DNA from 4 places in the Acidovorax sp. 106 genome. Region 3 is predicted to be linked to each of the others. Evidence: predicted binding sites of a transcription regulator. Region 3 holds the regulator's gene; each other region holds the start of a gene.
The links. The regulator FNR, encoded in region 3, switches genes on or off when oxygen is low (the NO sensors DNR and NnrR bind a similar motif). The targets are predictions, from matches to a motif close to TTGATNNNNATCAA.
Positions count from the first base shown of each region.

Region 1: the regulator FNR is predicted to act here: its motif matches at 1,868-1,881, upstream of C8C98_RS09345 (hemerythrin domain-containing protein).
Region 2: the regulator FNR is predicted to act here: its motif matches at 2,461-2,474, upstream of C8C98_RS05360 (TraR/DksA family transcriptional regulator).
Region 4: the regulator FNR is predicted to act here: its motif matches at 1,579-1,592, upstream of C8C98_RS19850 (nitrite reductase).

Region 1 is NZ_RCCC01000001.1:2,109,872-2,113,912, forward strand. It holds gene C8C98_RS09330 (DUF1800 family protein) at 1-338, opposite strand, end outside; gene C8C98_RS09335 (CsbD family protein) at 762-980, shown strand; gene C8C98_RS09340 (hypothetical protein) at 1,101-1,697, shown strand; gene C8C98_RS09345 (hemerythrin domain-containing protein) at 1,939-2,445, shown strand; gene C8C98_RS22055 (hypothetical protein) at 2,823-3,170, opposite strand; gene creD (cell envelope integrity protein CreD) at 3,167-4,041, opposite strand, start outside.
Region 2 is NZ_RCCC01000001.1:1,198,606-1,202,646, reverse strand. It holds gene nhaR (transcriptional activator NhaR) at 1-684, opposite strand, end outside; gene C8C98_RS05370 (Rrf2 family transcriptional regulator) at 833-1,387, shown strand; gene C8C98_RS05365 (hypothetical protein) at 1,506-1,880, opposite strand; gene C8C98_RS05360 (TraR/DksA family transcriptional regulator) at 1,957-2,331, opposite strand; gene C8C98_RS05355 (DUF2946 family protein) at 2,508-2,864, shown strand; gene C8C98_RS05350 (TonB-dependent receptor) at 2,945-4,041, shown strand, end outside.
Region 3 is NZ_RCCC01000001.1:4,788,542-4,792,582, reverse strand. It holds gene ccoG (cytochrome c oxidase accessory protein CcoG) at 1-357, shown strand, start outside; gene C8C98_RS21065 (FixH family protein) at 403-690, shown strand; gene C8C98_RS21060 (hypothetical protein) at 764-1,057, shown strand; gene fnr (fumarate/nitrate reduction transcriptional regulator Fnr) at 1,103-1,825, opposite strand; gene hemN (oxygen-independent coproporphyrinogen III oxidase) at 2,015-3,397, shown strand; gene C8C98_RS21045 (sulfite exporter TauE/SafE family protein) at 3,406-4,041, shown strand, end outside.
Region 4 is NZ_RCCC01000001.1:4,517,041-4,521,081, reverse strand. It holds gene C8C98_RS19860 (5'-methylthioadenosine/S-adenosylhomocysteine nucleosidase) at 1-196, opposite strand, end outside; gene C8C98_RS19855 (BMP family protein) at 311-1,321, opposite strand; gene C8C98_RS19850 (nitrite reductase) at 1,719-3,452, shown strand; gene upp (uracil phosphoribosyltransferase) at 3,614-4,041, opposite strand, start outside.

The sequences.
Region 1 (4,041 bases), 2.7 Mb from region 3:
GCTGGCGTGGGCGACGGTGAGGGCGCCGGAGCAGGAGCAGGTGTGGGCGCGGGTGTCGGAGCGGGTGTTGTGGGGCTCGGCGTCGGTGCGGGCGATGGAGTGGGAACCGGTGACGGGGTGGGGGTTGCGGGCGTGGTGCTGACAGGCGGTGCGGCCGTGCCCTCGCTACCGCCACCGCAGGCTGCCAGTGCTACGCTGGCCATCAACGCGGCCAGTGGAGCGCGTGGCACGCTGGTCTCCACCTCGGCTGGCGCAGTTGCCATGGCTGGTCGGGTGTTGCCCTCTGCGTCCTCTGCCGCCGCAGCGTGCAAAGGCTCCTCGTAAGTTGTTGTTGTCATCGTGTGAGCCATCGTGGAAATGCACTAGAAAGTGTAAGAAGCAAGGCGCTTTTCTGTATCCCGTGGATATGTGAGCAATGGATACAGTCGTTACATGAAGACACGCTCTGTGCCTTGCACTGATACACCTGTGATACGTCCTTGCCTTTGCCATCTTTGGCGCCCTCAGGGCGCTGCGAGGTGGGCTGCAAAAAGCATTCCATCTGCGCAGCGTTGTTGTGGCGTGCGGGCGCTCGCGGCGCTACGGCCTACAGCCGCGCGGAGTTGTCCGGCAGGTCCGTAGTCCTGCGCCCACGCAGCCTGCGTGGCGCGGACTACGCCAGTCCGCCGCGTTCGTTTCTACAGTCAATCCCATCGCATCACGCAGATGTTTCGCGCATTTCGGGCGGATGGCTGAGGCGAGTTGGACGAAGGATGCAAGCCATGAACGAAGACACCATCAAGGGCAACTGGAAGCAATTCAAGGGCAAGATGGTCGAGCAGTGGGGCAAGCTCACTGACGACGATTTCGACGTGATTGCCGGTCGCCGCGAGCAGCTGCTGGGCAAGCTGCAAGAGCGCCAGGGCCTGGCCCGCGACGCTGCCGAAAAGCAGCTCACGGACTGGCAATCGCGCCACCCCACATTCCACTTCAACGACTGACCTGCCTGCGTCAGTCTCAGTGTGCCGCACCCTTGCGCAACGCTTTGGGCGCGCGCACTGCCCACGCGGCCAGGCCTATCGGCCCGGCCGCTCCCCCACCGAATACCGAGGAGAAGCACCATGCACTTCAAACACACCCTGCTGACGCGCAACCTGATCGCCCTGTCTGCCGCCACCTTGCTGGCCACCTCTGCGCTGGCCATGGGCCAGCCCGAGTACAAGAACGCCAAAGACCAAATTTCGGCGGACTACAAAATGAACAAGCAAAAATGCGATGCCCTCAGCGGCAACGCCAAGGACATTTGCCAAAAGGAAGCCAAGGGCACTGAGAACGTAGCCAAGGCAGACCTGGAGGCCCAGTACAAGCCCAGCGACAAAACCGCCTACAAGGCCCGCGAGGCCCGCGCCGATGCCGACTACGCCCTTGCCAAGGAAAAGTGCGATGACCTGAGCGGCAACGCCAAGGACGTGTGTGTGAAGGACGCCAAGGCGGCCCACGTGACGGCCAAGGAAAACGCCAAGGTCGCCAAGGCCGTAGCCAAGCCCGGTGAGACAGTCATCGAAAAGGCTGCCGGTGTGGCAGAAGCGCGCAAGGACGCCGCTGCCGAGAAAAACGAAGCCAATTACAAGGCCGCCAAGGAGCGCTGCGATGCGCTGGCGGGCGACCTCAAGTCCAAGTGCGTGGACGACGCCAAGCGCCAGTACGGTCAGAGTTGATCGGCCCGCATGGCCTCGGGGCCGCTCTTCGGAGCGCGCCTGTGCACCAGCGTCTGGTGTGGGGCTGAGTGGGGCTCTTGGCGCCGCAGGCTTCTGGGGTGATGTGAAAGCACCCCAAAAGCCTGCGGCGATGGAATTTGTTACCGAATGAAAGCCGGTGTGGCCGTCCACTGATTTGGGTCAAAGGCCGCTGCGTGGTTGTCCCTAAGCTGCCCTTTTTGTCACACACCGAGGAACAAAAATGGCTGCACTGGAATGGTCTGACGCACTGGCGCTGGATTTGCCGCTCATGGACGATACCCACCGCGAGTTCGTAGACCTGCTGGCGCAAGTCGAGCAAGCCGACGACGCCACGGTGGCGCAGCAATGGCAGGCCCTGGTAGACCACACCGAACACCACTTTGGCCAGGAAGACGCCTGGATGGCAGCCACGCGCTTTGCCTCCGGCAACTGTCACACCACGCAGCACAAGGTGGTGCTGCAGGTGATGCGCGAGGGCATCGTGCGCGCCGAGCAGGGCGATCTCCAGCCCATCCGCATCATGACGGGCGAGCTGGCCCAGTGGTTTCCGCAGCATGCTCAGATGATGGACGCCTCGCTGGCCCTGCACCTGCGCCGCGTGGGCTTTGACCCCGTGACAGGCGTGGTGCACGCCCCTGGCGCACTGCCTGGCGAGTTGATCCACGGCTGTGGCAGCACCCATGGTTGTGTTGACCAGCCCGCTGCGGTCACGGCGGAAGCGGCCTGAGGGGTGGGGCTGCAGTCTGCAAGGCAATTGCTATTAAATACATAGCTGCTAGCGCTTGGTTAGGAAGCCCTGGAGGCCAAAATGGCTGAATGGCTATGTGACCCGTCTCGGACTCACCCATCCCACCTCCCACCACCTCCCCCACCCGTTCGGGCTGAGCTTGTCAAAGCCAGGGCCCATCAGACCCCGTAGGTCGGGTTAGCCCGTAAGGGCGTAACCCGACGCCCACAGGGCCTGCAGCGTTCACGTCGGGTTACGCTGCGCTAACCCGGCCTACACGGCAGCCATCTCACCCGTTCGACTGAGCCTGTCGAAGCCAAGGCCCTGTCGGCCTGCAGCACCACCCCCGCCCGGTGCGCAAGCGCCGCAGCCCAGACCTATCGCGGCAGCAGCATGCCTGCCATGCACCACGACAACTCGCGCAGCGCGCGCCGCAGTGCGGCGGTGGCGGGCTCGCGGTAGGCGCTGCGCAGCACAGCCTGCTTGGCGGTTTGCAGCGCCCGGCGGTCTTTGGCACGCAGGGCCGCCAGCAGCCGTTGGTGGTAACGCTCTACCCGCTGGGCCTCAGCGGCAGACAAGCCTGCGGGCGATCGCCGTGGGGGCTGTGTGCCCCCGGCCTCTGCTCGCACCAGGTGGTGGCCCCAGGGGCCGTGGTTGGGTGTGGCAGGGGCTGCTCCACCCAACATCGCTTCTTCTTCTCTGCCTTGGGTTGGGATGTGCTTCATGGGGCGTCCTTGTCCGTTGTGGTGGCCGCACCCGTAGCGGCGTTCGGGTTGCGCGGCGCAGGCGTCAGGCCATACCAATTCACCTTGCGGGTCAGCACCATCACCGCCGTCAGCACCAAGAACAGCGCAATCGAGCCCACCGCCAGCGCCGTTTGCTCCAGCTGCAGCAGCACGTACAGCAGGCCATACAGCAGCGCCATGCCCGCCCCCAGCGGAATGCCGCGCGCCAGGCTGCCCAGCATGTGGCTGGCGTAGTAGCCCAGCAGCAGCACACAGGCCGTGGCGGCCGCCAGGTACGACCAGCCAAACGCGAGGTGCTCCGACAAGCTCACCAGCAGCAAGAAGAAGCTGCAAATGGCCGAGCCCACTAGCAGGTACTGCACCGGGTGCACGCGCAAGCGCTTCATCAGCTCAAACAAACCCACGGCCACAAAGGTGAGGGCGATGAACAGCAGGCCGTACTTGGTGGCGCGGTCTGCCAGGGTGTAGGGGTTCACCGGGTCCACAAAGGCCACGCTGAAGCTGTCGGCGCAGTCGCGTGGCGTGGTGCTGGGCGAGCTGCCGTCGGTGGGGTACTGCACCGGGCTGTCGTCATAGCCACCCACGCAAATGCGCCGGCCATTCAAGATGTCTTGCTGCGCTGTGGTGGCAAGCGACGACAGGCGCCACTGCGCCGTGAAACCCTCGGGGCCCCAGTCGCGCTCAGACGGCAGAAAGCGCCCGGTAAACGATGGGTGAGGCCAGCCGCCCGTCATCTTCACTTCGGTATTGCCACCCAGCGGCACGATGGCCAGGCGCTCGGTGCCCACCAGCTCCAGGTCCAGCGCCAGCGTCATGGGCTCGGCCTGGCCGCGCACCGACTCGGGCAGCA
Region 2 (4,041 bases), 3.6 Mb from region 3:
CGCACTATCGTCAAATTCGCCCACGATGCGTGGCTGCAGGTGGTGCTTGTTCAGCCAATGATCCAACTGTTGCCGCACTGAAGATTGCGGCCCTTGGATAAGCATGGGGGCGCCATGCAGGCACTGCGGAAATGGCCCCTGCAGCTCGTTTTTGAGTGCTGGTGCGCAGAAGAAACTCATGCTGGACGACCCCAGTGCATGGTTGAAGGCCTTGACCCCAATTTTCTTGGAGGCTGGTTCATCGGCCAGCAGCAGGTCCAGCCGATGGATGCTGAGCTGGGCGAGCAGCTCGGGGAATTTGCCTTCGTGGCAGGTCATGTGCACCTGCTCCTTCATGCCCAGCGCGGGCTCCAGCAGGTGGTAAGCGACGGATTTTGCGACCGAATCTGCCACACCCACCTTGAACTCCAGAGGTTTAGAGTGCCCCCGGGGCAGGCGAATGGACTTTTCCAACTCATCGCTCAGCGCAAAAATCTGTTCCGCATAGCCCAAGGCAATGCGCCCCTCGTTGGTCAGCTCCAAGCCCCGGCCGCGTTTGCGAAACAGCTCATGTCCCAGCCATTCTTCCAGTTGATTGATCTGCCCGGACAGCGTTTGGGGGGTGGTGTGCAATTGTTCGCCAGCGCGCATGACGCCCCCGGCCTTGGCGGCGGTCCAGAAGTATCGGAGGTGTTTGAAGTTCATGGTATCGCTTTATTGATCGTAAAAATCGAAGTGTTTTTATCAATAAAACGAATATACGCGAAGTGTTGAACGCACTACAGTGGGTGTCTGGCAGGGCGATGAGAGCCTTGCCAGTCGTTTCACAGATGGGTGTTCACAAGGAGTTGCCATGCGTATTACGACCCGAGGAAAAGTCGCTGTATCGGCCATGACGGATCTGGCCTTGCATCAGAGAATGAAGCCGGTGTCGCTGACAACGATCAGCCAGCGTCAAGGCACGTCGCTGTCGTACCTAGAGCAATTGTTCAGTGCGCTGCGCCGTGCGGGCCTGGTGGAAAGCACCCGTGGCCCAGGCGGCGGCTATGCCCTGGCGCGCCGCGCTGAGCAGATCGCCGTGGCCGAGATCATTTTGGCGGTGGAGAACATGGAAGTGGACGACTACCAGCCGCTCACCGCCCCCCAGGTGGCGCAGCTCAAGGCCATGACGGGCGAGCTGTGGGTGTCGTTCAATGCCCGCGTGCTGGAGTACCTGCAATCGGTTTCGCTCAAGGACCTGATGGAACAAGCACAAGCCCAAGGCGTGGTGACTGCGCCTGAGCCTGAGGCCAAGACCTCGCGCAAGAATTCGGGCATTGGCCCCGTGGCCCGTCCTTTGATGGCCCGGTTGCAAATCCCTAACTCGGTGTTTGCCTTGGGGGCGTTGCCGCTGGTCTCCCGCCGCTGAGCGCAAAGCCCAGTGCCCGGGCGGGAGTCTGCCGTGGACGCTGGGTGACGTGGCGGTGACCAGTGGCCGTGCGCCCCCAGGTCCTACCTGCGGGGTTACGCCACCCAGCGCGTACCGATCAGGCCATGGACGGGTCTGCGGCCATGTTGTCAAACTTCTTGAAGTACTGGCGTGCCATGGCGACCAGTTGGGCGTCGCTGGGGTGATCGGCGGCCACGGAATCGACCACTGTGGCTGCCACGGCGGTGCTGTGCTTGCCGCACCACTCGCGGAACTGGTTGCGCGCCAGGCCTGGGCCGCACAGCAAGACTTCGTGCGAGCCATGCAGGGCTTGTGCTACATCGGCAAACAGCGCAGTGGCGTCATCAGCCTTGCCCTGGTGCTTGTGGTGGCTGCGGGACTTGATGCGTTGCGCTTGAACGTGTTCGCGGTCAAACATGACGACATGGGCTTCGGAATGGTCCATCCAGACAACAGCGTGAAAAGTGCTCATGGGTTGACTTTCTTGAAGTGAAGAAAAACGGGAAAGGCGTCATCGAACAACGCCTGCGTGGTGGATTTGTTGCAGCCTAGTGGGCCGGCCTGTGGTGGGTTTCGATGGACTCTTGGCAATGCACGCAGCGTGCAACTTCCGGGGTGGCTTTCAGGCGGGCTGTGGCTATGTCTTGGCTGCAGTCGGTGCACTCCCCATAGGTGCCAGCGTCAATGCGGGTGAGGGCTGCGGCGATAGCGTTGAGGTGCTCGGTCTCGCGGTCTTCCAGTGCAAACTCCAGCGTACGCTCTGAGGCGACCTGCGCGCGGGAGTCCTCTGCGTGCGCAAAATGTGCGGCGGCGGCCTCCACCCTGCCTGTGGCCTCGCCGCGTTGCTGTGCCAACTGGGCCCGAAGACCCGCTTGCTGCTCCTGCAGTTGTTGTCGATACGAAGCGGCCTGTGTCTTGTCCATGGGGTCAACTCCTGGAAGTGATGGAACGCTTTCATGGTGCGCTTGTCTGATAGGCTTTGCGTTGACAGAGGTCAAGCTCTGAACAGGCGGCGGTCCAGGGTGGATGTGGCGCTGGTCGGGCGGGCTTGCTTGATGCCGATCAAGGGTCGCGAGGGATGCGCTTCTACAATGGCGCCATGCAAACCATCCGCCACCTCCGTTGGCTCGCCCGCCTTGTGCTGGCGTGGTTTGTCCTGTCGATTGGTGTGGCAGGGGCGTCGCCGCTGGTCCATCCACAGGCCATGGAGCTGATTTGCTCCGGCGCTGGCGCCATCAAGATGCTGGTCAAAACCGACGATGGCGCCAAGGAAATGCCCAGCCACACGTTGGATTGCCCCCTGTGTGCGCATGTCGGCGCACCGCCGCCCACCTCGCAGGCCCAGCTGCCGGTGGTCCATCCCCTGGCGCATGCACTGCGCCCCATCCCTGCCGCGCACATTGCTGCACGCACCGCCGCGCCGCTGCCGCCGCGCGGGCCCCCTGCATTCTCCTGAAATAGCTATTCATTTGATAGCTGCTTGCGCTGTTTGAATAAGCGCTGGCGGCCTATTTGGCTTGAAATTCAGGAGTTCCCATGCGCAAAAGCCGCATGGCGCTGGCCGTGGCCAGTGCCTTTCCCCTCGTCTTCACCTTCACGGTCACCGGGGCCGTGCCCGCATTCGCCCAGACTGCTGACAGCACCGGCGTTGGCTCCAACGCCCCCGTCAAGGAACTGGGCGTGGTCACCATCACCGGCGGCCAGCCCACCTCGCTGCCCACGCAAATCCCCACCACCATCGAGGGCGTGACGCGCGAGCAGATCGAGCATGCGATCAACGCCACCGACAGCGAAGACGCCCTCAAGTACCTGCCCAGCCTGCTGGTGCGCAAGCGCTACATCGGCGACTACAACCACGCAGTGTTGTCCACCCGCGCCTCGGGCACGGGCAACCCGGCGCGGTCCATGGTGTTTGCTGACGGCATTTTGCTCAGCAACTACCTGGGCAACGGCCCCACCAATGCACCGCGCTGGATGCTGGTCACGCCCGAAGAGATCGAGCGCGTGGACGTGCTCTACGGCCCGTTCTCGGCCGCGTACGCAGGCAACTCGGTGGGCGCAGTGGTGGACTACGTCACGCGCATGCCGACAAAATTTGAGGCGCACGGCAAGGTCAGTACCCAGCACCAACCGTTTGACCTGTATGGCACCAGTACCAGCTACGCGGGCAAACAGGTGAGCGCCTCGGTGGGTAACAAGAATGGCGACTGGTCCTGGTTTCTCAACTTCAACAAGACCGACAGCGAAGGCCAGCCGCTCACCTTCCCCACGCGCCTCGTGTCCGCTGGTACCGTGGGCAATGCGGGTACGCCCGTGACGGGCGCGGTGCTGGGCAATAACCGCAGCAACCAGCCCTGGTACCTGCTGGGCACCGCCACGCAATACCACACGCAGCAAGATCACATCAAGGCCAAGATCGCCTACGACTTCTCGCCCACCGTGCGGGCTGCCTACACCTTTGGCTGGTGGCACAACGAATCCGAAGGGCGGCCCACCAGCTACCTGCGCGATGCCAACGGCAATGCGGTCTACAGCGGCACGGTCAACATCAATGGCCGCTCGTTTGCGCTCACACCCACCGACTTCAATGTGTCCAACGAAGACCTCACGCATCTCATGCACGGCCTGTCGGT
Region 3 (4,041 bases):
ATGCTTGCCAGCCTGATGACCAGAACGCCTTTGAAGGTCGACGTTGTGCGGGATCGTGCCGCCTTGTCTCGCATCGTTGCGGGCGGTAAGCTGGAGAACATCTACCGTATCCAGATCATGAATGCGACGGAGTTGCCTCAGCGCTACCACGTAGCAGCCAAGGGGCTGGAGGGCTTGGAGGTCGTATCGGAGGCTGCTGTGGACATTGAGCCTGCGCAGTCACGCTGGGTGGCGGTGCGTTTGCAGGTGCCCTATGGGTCCGCAACGCCGGGTTCGCATCCTGTGACGTTTGAGATTGGGGCGGAAGGTGGTGGCGCCCATGTATCGGAAAAAACTGTCTTTTTGGTTCCTCGGTAAGCAGCCTGTGGTCTCGCTGTTTTACCCGTTTTGATGGAGTTTGCTATGTCTTCGATTTCCTCTTCAGCACCCGCACCCGCACCCGTCCAGGCTGCCCCTTGGTGGAAGTTTGGCCATGTTTGGCTGGTGCTCTCAGGCCCCGCGATCGTCGTAGTGGCGGGCTTCGTCACCTTGTGGATTGCAGTGTCCAGTCCTGACCCTGTGGTTGCTGAAGACTACTACCAGCAAGGCATTGACATCAACAAGAGGCTGGAGAATCCGGAGCCCGGCATGGCACCTGCGCTCAAGGGCCGCAACCATGCCGTGACACCACTCAAAGACCAGCCCCGCTAGTTGCGGGGTCAGGGCCTCCATGGCGGTAGGCCCAGGCTTCGACGCCTTCTCAAAACCATACGGAGACACCACGATGTGGACACAGCGTTTGATGTGGATTGCTTGGCCTGCTTTTTTGGTCGCCGGGGCTTTGGAGGTGTTGGTGTTTGCCATGGTGGACCCCCAAGACCTGCACTGGTTTGGACAGCCGCTGGCGTTGTCTCGGCAGGGGGTTTACACCCTGGCGTTCTTTGCCTTTTGGGCGCTCACCATGTTGTCGGGTGCCATGACCACGCTGCTGGCCATGTCACCGTTTGAACTCAACCGCTGCCCTGTGCCTGACCAAGACCGGCCTGACGATTGCCGCAAGACACCATCTTGCCCTTGATGTGGGTTGCAAGCTACCGTTGGGCATGCCCTGCAAGCAGGTTGCTCAATGGCATGCTTGCTGATTGTTCACGATGCGGCGCAGGGCATCGGTGTCCAAGATTCGTACGTGGCGCTGGCGAACTTCGACGGTTCCATCCTCTACGAATTTGGAGAAAGTGCGGCTCACGGTTTCCAATTTGAGGCCCAGGTAGCTGCCAATTTCTTCCCGGGTCATGCGCAGCACCAACTCCGATTGAGAGAAGCCGCGAGCATGCAGGCGCTGTACCAGGTTGAGCAGGAATGCCGCCAAGCGCTCTTCAGCCCGCATGCTGCCCAAAAGAAGCATCACGCCGTGTTCGCGCACGATTTCGCGGCTCATGATTTTGTGCACATGGTGCTGCAGTGCCGTTACTTCGCGTGAGAGTTCTTCAATGCGATCAAACGGCATCACACAGACTTCGGCGTCTTCCAGCGCCACGGCGTCGCAGGTATGGTGATCATTGACAATGCCATCCAGGCCGATGATCTCACCGGCCATTTGAAAGCCCGTGACTTGGTCGCGACCATCCTCAGTGGCGACACAGGTCTTGAAGAAACCTGTGCGAATGGCGTACAGCGAGGTGAAGGCTTCGCCATTGCGAAAAAGTGTGCCGCCGCGCTTGACTTTGCGGCGCACGGCCACCACCTCGTCGATGCGCTGCAGCTGTTCGTCATTGAGGCCAACGGGCATGCAAAGCTCGCGGAGGTTGCAGTTGGAGCAAGCGACTTTGATGGTGAGCGGATTCATGGCACAGAAACCTGGTTGATGTTCGGGCATATCGTGCACGACGAGGGAGGCCGGTATGCCTCGGTCTGCGAGTAGCAGCAGATGATATGCATCAAATTGTCGCTCTTGTGGAGATGACTTCACTTGATGCAGGTCAAGGACGCAAGAGGAGGGGTGCGGCACAGTAAGCTAGTACGCAAGGATATCCCCATGACCGCAGTTACCCCAGAACTCCTGACCCGCTTTGACGTGCCAGGCCCTCGATACACCTCCTACCCCACGGCAGACCGTTTCGTGGAGGCATTTGGCCAAGAGGAATATGCCTTGGCATTGGCGCAGAGGCATCTGGGAACAGGTGCCAAGGCGATGCCATTGTCGCTTTACGTGCACATTCCGTTTTGCGAGTCGCTATGCTACTACTGCGCTTGCAACAAGATCATCACCAAACACCATGACCGCGCCGATGTCTATTTGCGCTACCTGAGCCGTGAGATTGATCTGCACACGGCCCAGTGCGGTGTAGGGCAGGTGGTCAGTCAGCTGCATTTGGGGGGGGGGACGCCGACGTTTCTCTCGGATGAGGGCTTGCGCGAACTCATGTCTATGCTCAAGCGCAGCTTCACGCTGGCGCCTGGGGGTGAGTATTCGATCGAGGTGGACCCGCGGACTGTGAATGCAGAGCGCTTGGCCTTGTTGGCCGAGTTGGGTTTTAACCGGCTGAGTTTTGGTGTGCAAGACTTTGACACCGAGGTACAAAAGGCCGTGCACCGCGTGCAGCCCGCCGAGCAGGTCTTTGCTTTGGTAGAGTCCGCCCGGTCCATTGGGTTTGATTCCATCAATGTGGATTTGATTTACGGTTTGCCACGCCAGACCCCTGAATCTTTTGACCGTACGCTGTCCCAGATCGCTCAGCTCCGCCCGGATCGGATTGCGCTGTACGCTTATGCTCACTTGCCAGACCGCTTCAAGCCCCAGCGTCGCATCATCACTGCCGAGCTGCCTACGGGCGGAGCCAAGGTGGCCATGTTGTCGCGTTCGCTGGATGCCTTTTTGGAGGCGGGCTACGTGTATGTGGGGATGGACCATTTCGCGCTGCCCACCGATGCCCTGGCCATTGCCAAGCGGCAAGGGCGCTTGCACCGTAATTTCCAGGGGTACAGCACGCAGCCTGACTGCGATCTGATTGGCTTGGGCGTATCGGCCATTGGGCGCATTGGTGCCACCTATAGCCAAAATGCCAAGACCCTGGATGAGTACTACGACCACCTCGACCAGGGGCGTTTGCCCGTGGTCCGTGGCTTGGCACTGAATCGGGACGATCTGGTGCGACGTGCTGCCATCATGGCCTTGATGTGCCAAGGAGAGTTGCTCATTGAGCCCATGGAGCAGGCTTGGCTGATTGACTTCCGCCGCTACTTTGCTGCTGAGTTGGATCAGCTCCAGGACATGCAGACCCAAGGCCTGGTGGAGGTCGGTGACGAGGGTGTGCGTGTCACGGCCATGGGGTGGTTCTTTGTGCGTGGCATTGCCATGGTGTTTGATCGCTACCTGCAGGCTGATCGCACGCGTGCCAAGTTCTCTCGCATCATCTGACACTCGATATGACTGGTGCCGTGGCCTGGACTGCGTTGGTGATGGGGCTCCTGGGTGGTACCCACTGCATTGCCATGTGTTCGGCGCCTTGCGGTGCCGTGGTGGGGGCGGGCGCTTCAGTGGCAGGAACTCTCCCGCCAGAGCAGCCTGTGCACTGGATGCCACGCAGCGCAGCACCCTCTGTTCTGCGCCAGTTGGCTTTTCACAGTGGCCGTGTGCTGGGCTATTCGCTGCTGGGGGCCTTGGCGGCCTGGGCGATGGACAGCCTGGCCTGGGTCACCCAGCAATCCATGGCACTGCGGCCTGTGTGGACGCTCATGCACGTTGCTGTGCTGGGTTGGGGGCTGATGATGATGGTTCAGTTGCGCCAGCCTGCCTGGGTGGAGCAGGCCGGTCGCTCAGTGTGGGCGCGTGTCAGGCCCTTGGTGGGCAGCCCTGCCGGGGTGGCGTCGGCTGGTATGTTGTGGGCTCTGATGCCCTGTGGGCTGCTTTACTCAGCGCTGTTGGTGGCAGCGCTCAGTGGCGGCCCGGTACAAGGGGCGTTGTCTATGGCGCTTTTTGCAGTGGGCAGCGGCCTGTGGCTGGTCGGTGGCCCGCTGGCATGGCATTGGGGGCGCAAGCACCTCCAAGCGTTGCGGGGTGAT
Region 4 (4,041 bases), 270 kb from region 3:
CCTCGGGCAGCAGCACGGTCAGCTCGGGGGCGAAGGCGGAGATGACGGCGATGCGGGGCGTATCGTCCAGCCGGACCGCCGTCTTGCCGGGCGCTGTGGCAGCGCAGCCTGCGACCATGGCGGCCAATGCCGCAGCGCCCAAAAGACGTGAACAGCGGGTGACCTGCGAGGCCTTTGCGACGGGGAGTGAGGTCATGGGGTGCCTTGTCAGCGGTTCATTGCGGTGGGCGTTCAAAAAACAGGCCACCGCGTTGTGAGGGTGGCCTGTTCACGCCATCGAAATGGCAAGCGGGCAGGGCGCCCGCCGTGCTTACTTGGCCGTGGATTTGGGCTGGCTGTCGTCTACCTTCACTGTGAACTTGCCCGCCAGGATGTCGGCTTCTTTGGCCTTGACCTTGGCGACGATATCGGCGGGCACCTTCTTCTCGAAAGTGCCCAGGGGCGCGAGCTCCGAGCCCTTGTGCTTCATCATCGAATACGGGCCGTAGTCCTCGGCGGTGAATTTGCCGTCCTTGACCAGCTTCAGCGCGCGGTCGATGCTGGGCTCCATGTGCCACAGGGCAGAGGCCACCACGGTGTCGGGGTACTGCGGCTGGGTGTCGATCACGTTGCCGATGGCGAGCTTGCCTTTTTCCTTGGCCGCGTCGCTCACGCCAAAGCGCTCGGCATACAGCACGTCGGCGCCCTTGTCGATCATGGCGAAGGTGGCTTCCTTGGCCTTGGGTGGGTCAAACCAGCTGTTGATGAAGGTGATGGTGAACTCGACCTTGGGGTTGGTCTCTTTGGCGCCGGCCATGAAGGCGTGCATCAGGCGGTTGACCTCGGGGATGGGGAAGCCGCCCACCATGCCGATCTTGTTGGACTTGGTCATGCCGCCCGCGATCATGCCGCTGAGGTAGGCAGGCTCCTGGATGTAGTTGTCGAACACGCTGAAATTGGGCGCCTGCGGCTTGCCCGACGAGCCGAGCAGGAATGAGGTTTTGGGGAAGTCCTTGGCCACCTTGCGGGCGGCGGCTTCTACCGCAAAAGCCTCGCCCACGATGAGCTGGTTGCCGCCGGTGGCGTATTCGCGCATCACGCGCTCGTAGTCGGCGTTGCTGACGTTTTCACTGGCCTTGTATTCGATCTCTCCGCGCGCTTCGGCCGCCTTGAGGGCCTTGTGGATGCGGCTGACCCATTGCTGCTCAAAGGGCACCGTGTAGATCGCTGCGACCTTGAGCTTGGACTGCGCTGCAGCCAGTGAGGGCGCCATCGCCATGGCGGCTGAGAGGGCCATGGAGGTGCAGAGCAGGCGTCCGGTGAAGATGCGGCGAGTGGTCATGGTGCGGTTCCTTGGGTGGGACTGGCGAAGGAGAGGCCGTGCAGGGCCTCCAGAACACGATGAAACTAGCAATTTGCACGCCAGCGATGGCCCTCGCGCAGGCAGCTGTGCGGCGGGCGTTCCATGGCGGGATTGCGCTGCACAGTCTGCCAGAAGTGCATGGCGGGCTGCCTTCCATGCCGGTCGTGACGTGATCAAGGATTTCCCTCTATGCAGCCGTTGGATGTTGGTTTAATAGTGCATGTTGAATGAATCATTTGATAGGTATCAAAGCGGCGGTGGGGAGGCTGGCGAAGAATGGCCGCGAGCCTGCTGAAACCCAGTCGTCGCAGCCCGCAGCAGGCCAGTTGGAGGGATGGAATGAGCCATCTTGGGCCGCGACATACAAGGAGTCCCCATGACAACCCGAAAGCTGGCGCGCCTTGCGGCACTGGCAATGTCCACTCTGGCCCTTACGGCGTATGCCGATGACAAGAAGAGCGTGACACCCGCCGAGATGAACTACCAGGCAGGCTCGTCCCCTTTGGCCAATCAGCCGATGTACCAAAGCACAAACCCTGCCGCGCCCAAAATGACGCAGGCCGAGTTTGACCGTGCTCGCCAAACTTACTTTGAGCGTTGCGCTGGCTGCCACGGCGTGCTGCGCAAGGGCGCCACCGGTAAGCCCCTGACGCCTGATGTGACGCTGCCCAAGGGCACGGATTACCTCAAGGTGTTCATCGCCTACGGCTCGCCCGCTGGCATGCCTAACTGGCAGACTTCGGGTGAGATGAGCGAGTCCGACGTGGACATGATGGCCCGCTACATCCAGCAAGACCCCCCTATGCCTCCCGAGTGGAGCATGGCGGACATGAAGAAGACCTGGAAGGTGCTGGTGCCGCCGAAGGACCGCCCAACCAAGAAGATGAACGATTACAACATCGCCAACATCTTCTCGACCACGCTGCGTGATGCGGGCGAAGTGGCGCTGATCGATGGCGACACCAAGCAGATCATCAACATCATCAAGACCGGCTACGCGGTGCACATCTCGCGCACCTCGGCATCGGGCCGCTACCTGTTCGTGATCGGCCGCGATGGCCGCGTGAACATGATCGATCTGTGGATGGCCAAGCCCGACAACGTCGCTGAAATCCGCATTGGCCTGGAAGCCCGTTCGGTGGACACCTCCAAGTACAAGGGCAAGGAAGGCGACTTCACCGACAAGCTGGCCATTGCTGGCGCTTACTGGCCCCCTCAGTTCGTCATCATGAATGGCGACACGCTGGAGCCCATGAAGATCGTCTCGACCCGTGGCATGACGGTGGACACGCAGGAGTACCACCCCGAGCCCCGCGTGGCCTCGATCGTGGCTTCGCACTTCAAGCCTGAGTTCATCGTGAACGTGAAGGAAACCGGCAAGACGCTGATGGTGGACTACAAGGATGTGGACGCCCTCAAGATCACCGAGCTGGGTTCGGCCCGCTTCCTGCACGACGGTGGCTGGGATTCGACCAAGCGCTACTTCATGGTGGCCGCTAACAACAGCAACAAGATTGGTGTGGTGGATGCCAAGGAAGGCAAGCTGCAAGCCGTGGTGGACGTGGGCAAGATCCCTCACCCAGGCCGTGGCGCCAACTTTGTGCACCCCAAGTTCGGTCCTGTGTGGTCCACGGGTCACTTGGGTGACGAGACCATCTCGCTGATCGGCACCGACCCCAAGAAGCATGCCCAGTATGCGTTCAAGGAAGTGGCCAAGCTCAAGGGCCCAGGCGGCGGTGCGCTGTTCATCAAGAGCCACCCCAAGTCGCAGCACTTGTACTCGGACGCTCCACTGAATCCTGATCCAAAGGTCTCGCAGTCGGTGGTGGTGTACGACATCAAGAACCTGGACAAGGGCTACACCGTGCTGCCGATTGCCGAGTGGGCTGGCCTGCCTGATGATGGCGGTGCCAAGCGCGTGGTGCAGCCAGAGTTCAACAAGGCGGGCGACGAGGTGTGGTTTGCCGTCTGGTCTGCCAAGGACAAGCAATCTGCCCTGGTGGTGGTGGACGACAAGACCCTCAAGCTCAAGGCTGTGATCAAGGACCCACGCCTGGTCACGCCTACGGGTCACTTCAACATCAACAACACGCAGCACGACGTGTATTGATGGCCCATGCCACTGTGCGGGTTGCCCGCACAGTGTGCAGAGGCATCAGCGCCCTAGCTGGACAATAGGGCGCAAAAAAAACGCCGCAGGGTATCAAGCCCTGCGGCGTTTTTTGTGGGTCAGAACCACGCCTTCCACGCCTGCATGGCAGGCGCAGGGCTTTACTTGGTGCCGAAGATGCGGTCGCCTGCGTCGCCCAGACCCGGCAGGATGTAGCCGTGGTCGTTGAGTTCGCGGTCGATGGCGGCGGTGAAGATCGGTACATCAGGGTGGGCCTTTTGCAGCGTGGCCACGCCCTCGGGGGCGGCCAGCAGGCACACGAACTTGATGGAGCGGGGCTTGAGTTGCTTGAGCCGGTCCACGCAGGCTGCGGCCGAGTTGCCGGTGGCCAGCATGGGGTCGACCACGATGATGTCGCGCTCTTCCATCTCGGAGGGCATCTTGAAGTAGTACTCGACCGGCTGCAGCGTCTTGGGGTCGCGGTACAGGCCGATATGGCCCACGCGGGCACCGGGCACCACGTTCAGCATGCCGTCCAAAAAGCCGTTGCCTGCGCGCAGGATGGAGACGAGCACCAGCTTCTTGCCGT